Linked DNA regions of Actinoalloteichus hymeniacidonis. The protein of the gene in region 1 binds, or shares a complex with, the protein of each later gene. Links are inferred from orthologs where the notes say so. Each region holds a gene or a part of one and is shown on either strand. Other genes may lie near its edges.

Region 1 (2,888 bases):
TCTCCGAGCGCGGGCCCGCCCCGTACGGAGATCGAATCGCAGGAGCTCACTTCGGTTCGATCGCCGTCGACCTGGTTGGTCTGCGAGTCGATCTCCGGACTCGCGTAGGCCTCGGCATCGGTCACCTGGCCCGCGAGTTCCGTCACGGCGGTAGCGCAGTCGGCCGTGCCGTGTGCCTCGGCGAACTGGATCGCCGCGCCGGTGGTGAAGAACGAACAGGGCCGTTGATCGCCTGCTTCATGATGTCCGATGTAGTGATAGACCGTCCGGACCGTCTCCCGGGGGCTGTTGGGGCGGACGCTGCCACCGGTGCCGAAGCCGGGGCTCTCGCCACCTGCCCCACTCCCGGAGCCGCGGCCACCGAAGGCGCACTCGACGAAGGTGAGCGCGACGAAGAGCAGGATCAGCAACATCAGCAACTTGCGCACGAACTTGTTGCGCAGGATGCGGCGCCACAGAGGTGCGGGCGGTTCCGGCGGTGCGCCATCCGGATGGGCCGCCTTGTACCGCTGAAACTCTTGGAAGCGACGGAACTCCTCGAATTCACGCCGGGCGACGGGGTCGAGCTGGTCCGCTGCGTTCCCTGCCGGGGGTTCGGTGGGAACGGCAGGTAGCGCGGCTTGTCGCGGGGGCACCTCGTCTGGATTGTCAGGGCGTTGGAGTTCGGCCACCTCCACATCATGCCGTGGCTGATCGGCTGCAGGTAGTGACTCGGAAGCACGGTCTTCGGCAGCCCGGGTGCTACGGCACACATCGGGGTTCGCAGGCAGAGGTTGTCCGACCTCGGCCTCGTCGAGGTGGTGGTGCCAGCCCGGGCACGGGGACGTTTCGCGATGGGTTAACCTAGTCGTCAGTTCTACCGAAGACCGCTGGTTTCGTGCGCAGGCGACTGCGTCACGACGAAGGCCCGTTGTGGAAATGGGCGGCCCGCGCAGGAGGAACGAGGCTCGTCGACGTCATCCTTGGATGACGGTCGCTTTCACGCCCCGTGCCGTCTTGCGCCGGGGCGTTCGTCTTCTCCGCATGGACTTCGCTTCGGGATCAGCAGACCCGAGCACCGTCGTTCGGCCACGCCCGAACGACATTCGATGCGTAGAGAGGAGGCGACATGGCCAAGTCCGACAAGGTCGATGCGGTTACCGAGATCTCAGACCGTTTCCGTTCTGCTTCGGCAGCGGTGATCACCGAGTACCGCGGGCTCTCCATGGCACAGCTCAACGAGCTGCGTCATGCGCTCGGCCAGGGCGCCACGTACCGCGTCGCGAAGAACACGCTGGCCAAGCGCGCCGCGTCGGACGCCGGGGTGGACGGTCTCAGCGACCTGTTCACCGGTCCGACCGCCATCGCATTCGTCGAGGGCGAGCCCGTCGATGCAGCCAAGGCCCTGCGCGACTTCGCGAAGGACAACAAGGCGCTCGTCATCAAGGGCGGCTACATGGACGGCCGCGCGCTGTCCGTGGACGAGGTCAACAGCATTGCCGACCTCGAGTCTCGCGACGTGCTGCTCGCCAAGATGGCGGGAGCGCTGAAGGCCAACCTGTCTAAGGCCGCGTACATGTTCGCAGCGCCTGCGACGAAGGCCGCCAGGCTCATGGTCGCGCTGGAAGAGAAGAAGCAGGAAGGCGCGGCCCCCGAGGCCGAGGCCGCCGACGCTCCGGCCGAAGGCTGAGCACCCACCCACCATCCACCTGCCCGACGGATATTCCAACCGGGTGGGTCAGCTAGAGAGGAACAGCCATCATGGCGAAGCTTTCCAACGCAGAGCTGCTCGACCAGTTCAAGGAGATGACCCTCCTGGAGCTGTCCGGCTTCCTGAAGGAGTTCGAGGAGGCGTTCGACGTCACCGCCGCCGCCCCGGCCGCCGTGGTTGCCGCAGGCCCGGCCGCAGCTGCTGAGGTCGTCGAGGAGAAGTCCGAGTTCGACGTGGTCATCGAGGCCGCAGGCGACAAGAAGATCCAGGTCATCAAGGTCGTCCGTGAGCTCGTCAGCGGCCTGGGCCTGAAGGAGGCCAAGGAGCTCGTCGAGAGCGCGCCGAAGGCCGTCCTCGAGGCTGTCGCCAAGGACGCCGCCGACGCGGCCAAGGAGAAGCTCGAGGGTGCGGGCGCCAAGGTCACCGTCAAGTGACCAGGCTTTGACGCACGCTCTGTCAGGGGGCGGATCCCACTGGGGTCCGCCCCCTGATTTTGTTTCCGCATCACGGGCAGGTGGCCTCTTCCGGGCGGGCGATGGTGACGCGAGGTGACCGCCTGCTGGGCCACGCGAGTGATCGGCGCGTGCCGTCTTGACTCCGCCGCCGACCGGAGTCACTCTGTTGTCGTGCGAGTGGCGGCATCGCCGGTGCCACTCGACAGTCGCCGGGATTGCGGCTAGACTGGCTCTTTGCGCTGCCCACTTTCCGCCTGCCCTCTGTCGGGGCGTAGGATGTTGGGCACCACTGCACCCTTGACAGCTGTGTTAGTCGGCTGCTAGCGCCGCTGCTTAGCCAGCTACCAGTCCCTGGAAGGACGCATCTTGGCAGTCTCCCGCGCGACCCAGGCCACTGCTGCGACCAACTCCATGTCGGGGATCCCTGGGGCACCCAAGCGGGTCTCGTTCGCGAGGATTCGTGAACCGCTCAGGGTGCCTGATCTGTTGGACCTTCAGGTCCAGTCCTTTGAATGGCTCACCGGTGCCGACGCGTGGTTCCAACGCCGCATTGATGCGGGCGAGGACCTGCCAATCGGTGGGCTTGAAGAGGTCTTGAACGAGATCTCCCCGATCGAGGACTTCTCCGGCTCGATGTCCCTCTCCTTCTCCAGCCCGCGCTTCGACGAGGTCAAGGCCTCTGTCGAGGAGTGCAAGGACAAGGACATGACATATGCGGCGCCGTTGTTCGTCACCGCAGAATT
Region 2 (3,261 bases), 1.7 Mb from region 1 along the record:
CAGCTGGCTGCGTGGGCCCGCCGTGTTGAGCGAACCCGCGGACGCCTATTTCGAACGCAGTAGGGTCGTGGTGGACGCCGCATGGGCGAGCGCGGCGGCCCAGGACAGCCGACCGTCGCAGCCCGAGGGCAAAGGGCCGTTCGGCCTGCAGCTCTCCCGGGTGTTCACCGACCTGCTGGCCAAGGCGACGATCACCGATGCGGGGGTGCATCGTCGCTATCTCGACGTCGCGGCCATGCGCAGCCATCCCCGTGAACTCGCTCGTCCTCGGTTCCTACTGAGCACCATGCGTGCCGCGCTGCGGTCCACCTCGTCGTAAACCCTGCTCGGGCAGGCGCCCGCGATCAGAACCCCTCGGTGGCGGGCGGTCGGCGACCGACCACCCGCCTCGGGGGAGACGGCTCAGCCGGTCCGGCTGGCCGACCTCCGCTTGGACGAACTCGGCCTGCGCCGCGATTCCGGGGTGACGGCGGGCGCGGCCGCCGATGTGGCGGGCGGTCCGGAGTCGCCCGTGCTGGACTCCGGATCCGAGATCGACGGAACCTGGTGGATGGACAGCAGCCGCAGACCGAGGGTCTGGACCCGGACCAACAGGCTGTGCAGCGCGGCGTCATCGAGGATCGTTCCGCGCAGGATCGCCTCCTGGGTGTTGCGACCGACGCTCATCTCGGGGAAGACCTGCGCGATTCGGTACACCGACCGGCCCGCTACGCGCAGTTCGTAGGAGCGGTTCGTCGTCGAGGACTGTGTCGGGGCCGGATCCACCGGCGGCCACTGGTCAACGCTCATCGGATACCGCCTCCTCGCCGGGATCGACGGCTGGATGGTCGCCTACCAGCGGTTGGCGTGAGGGGACAACTGAATTGGTCATCGTCGACTCCTTCGGCGAACGGGTGACCTGGAGTGTCCGAGGCTTGATCGGGCACCGTCTCGACGGTGCCCGAGACATCGCGTGTTGTCCGCGATTCGCCCGTGAATCCACTCGGTCGATATGCGAGTCCGCCACCAGCGGACGGTAGCCCCATCGTGGTTGCGGTACCTGCGGCTGCGGCGACGTGGGGTTGGGCAACCCCCGGGCGACCTGGGTGGCCTTGTGTGTGACACAGTGGTGGGCAAGAGGCCGGTCGAAGATCTCGGACTCGCGGCGTGAGCCCGACGGTCGAGGCGGATCAGGCGGAGTCGACGGCGGACCGACCTCATCACACCACGCATCCGGCGATGGCGTTGTGCTGTGCGAGTCCGATGCTCGGGCCTGCACGGCTGGTATGCCGTGTCCAGCGATCGACGTGGTGTAGAATTCGTCGGCGAAGTGTTCGAAAGGTGAGGGGTCGTAGGTGCCACCCAAGCAGCGCAAGACGTTCGAGGCGACACTCGAACTTGAGGCTGGCAATGCAGCCATGGTCGATCTCGGAAAGATGCTCGGCCCGACGGGTGTCAACACCCGAAACGTCAAGCTCGAGTACGACGAGAACACCTCCGCTCACCGAGGCGAGATCGTTCCCGTGGTGGTCTCGGTCTTCGAGGACCGGACCTACACCCTCCGGTACAAGACCCCGCCCACCAGCTTCCTGATCCGTCAGGCGATGGGCGCGAAGTCCGGCTCCGAGCGTCCCGGGCACGTTCCCGGCGGCACGCTCACCAAGGAGCAGGTCCAGGCGATCGCCGAGCGCAAGATGCCCGACCTGAACGCAGGCGGCGACTTGGACGCAGCGATGAAGATCGTCGCGGGTTCCGCGCGGTCCATGGGCGTCACCGTCGAGGGCTGATATCCCGGCGGTTCGATGCTGAGCGAGGCTGTTCACTGAAGGGGGCTACCCGGCCGGGTAGCCCCCTTCAGTCTTGTCGGAGGGCAGCTGTGACCGCGCCGCATCATGCCCAGCCGGGCGGTCGTGCTGCCCGACCGGGCTAATACGGGTGCGAGGGCGCGGATCAGACGCCGCCCGCGAGGCTCTCCAGCTTGACGTCGGGATGCTTGCGCAGTAGTAGCCGAAGCGTGATGTCATCGGTGAATAGTGCGAGTTCCGCGCCATCGCCCCTGGTCAGGACCTCGCTGGAGTGTCCGTCGATCAGTTTGCGTTCGTTCGGATCGCCGAGCCTGCGGACCACGGTGTAGGGCAGGTGGTTCAACAGGATCGTCACGCCGAACTCGTTCTGTAGACGGTCCGTGGCCACCTCGAACTGCATGGGGCCGACTGCGGCGAAGATCGGCGTCGCCTCGCCACGACGGTCCGAGCGCAGTACCTGTACCACGCCCTCCTGTTCGAGCTGTTCCACGCCGCGCCGGAACTGCTTGGCCCGTCCGGGGTCCTTGGCCGCCACGGTCGCGAAGTGACGCGGGGCGAAGCTTGGCAGACCGGGGAAGGTGACCTTCGGCTTGCCTGCGTACAGCGTGTCGCCGACTCGAAGGTTCGAGGCATTGACCAGGCCGATCACGTCGCCGGGATAGGCGACGTCCAGGGTGCTGCGTTGCTGCCCGAAGACCTGCTGGGCGTACTTCGTCGCGAAGGGCCTGCCCGAGGCGGCGTGGGTGACGACCATGCCTCGGTCGAAACGCCCGGAACAGACCCTGGCGAAGGCCACCTGATCGCGATGGGCACGGTCCATCCCGGTCTGCACCTTGAAGACGAAAGCGGAGAACGGTGCCTCCAACGATCGGGCGCCGCCGTCGACGTCCGGGCGGGGAGTGGGCCGAGGCGCCAGCTCCACGAGGAGGTCCAAGAGGTGCTTGACGCCGAAGTTGAGCACCGCCGAGCCGAACAGCACCGGGGTCGCCTTCGCGTCGAGGAACTCGTCGTAGTCCATGTCGGCACCGGAGATCGACAACAGCTCCGACTCCTCGCCCGCCTGCTCCCATTCCTCGCCGACGGATTCGGCCGCCTCGTCCGCCGTCATGGTCTGTATGGTCGCGCGGCTGGCGCCCGCCGCATTGCGGGTGAAGCCGATGAAGCCGCCATCGGTCCGATCGAGCACGCCCTTGAAGGCACCCGCCTCGCCGACCGGCCAGGTCAGCGGCATCGGACGCAGCGAGATCCGCTCGGAGATCTCGTCACACAGTTCCAGGGCGCCTCGGCCTGGCCGGTCCCACTTGTTGACGAAGGTGATCACCGGGATATTGCGATGCCGACAGACGTCGAAGAGCTTGAGCGTCTGGGGCTCGAGGCCCTTGGCCGCGTCGAGCAGCATCACCGCGCAGTCGACAGCTGCGAGCACCCGGTAGGTGTCCTCGGAGAAGTCGGAGTGGCCGGGGGTGTCCAACAGGTT

Evidence for each region.
Region 2: rplJ (region 1) and BKA25_RS16640 share a complex: the UniProt entries of both Bacillus subtilis proteins name them as parts of the ribosomal stalk of the 50S ribosomal subunit. The link is inferred for Actinoalloteichus hymeniacidonis from one-to-one orthologs.

The regions. Positions count from the first base shown.
Region 1 is NZ_JACHIS010000001.1:5,718,270-5,721,157, reverse strand. It holds rplJ (50S ribosomal protein L10), read left to right. Parts: upstream 1-1,108; coding sequence 1,109-1,669; downstream 1,670-2,888. Other genes in the region: rpoB (DNA-directed RNA polymerase subunit beta), read left to right, coding at 2,512-2,888; rplL (50S ribosomal protein L7/L12), read left to right, coding at 1,741-2,124; BKA25_RS24315 (hypothetical protein), read right to left, coding at 1-671. UniProt on the Bacillus subtilis protein: Forms part of the ribosomal stalk, playing a central role in the interaction of the ribosome with GTP-bound translation factors (such as IF-2, EF-Tu, EF-G and RF3).
Region 2 is NZ_JACHIS010000001.1:4,043,738-4,046,998, reverse strand. What follows is about bases 298-3,050. They hold BKA25_RS16640 (uL11 family ribosomal protein), read left to right. Parts: upstream 298-1,334; coding sequence 1,335-1,766; downstream 1,767-3,050. Other genes in these bases: BKA25_RS16635 (peptide chain release factor 3), read right to left, coding at 1,930-3,050; BKA25_RS16645 (DUF8691 family protein), read right to left, coding at 403-789; BKA25_RS16650 (NAD(P)/FAD-dependent oxidoreductase), read left to right, coding at 298-319. In the rest of the region: more of BKA25_RS16650, read left to right, coding at 1-297; more of BKA25_RS16635, read right to left, coding at 3,051-3,261. UniProt on the Bacillus subtilis protein: Forms part of the ribosomal stalk which helps the ribosome interact with GTP-bound translation factors. Required to recruit RqcH, which is part of the ribosome quality control system (RQC), to stalled 50S ribosomal subunits.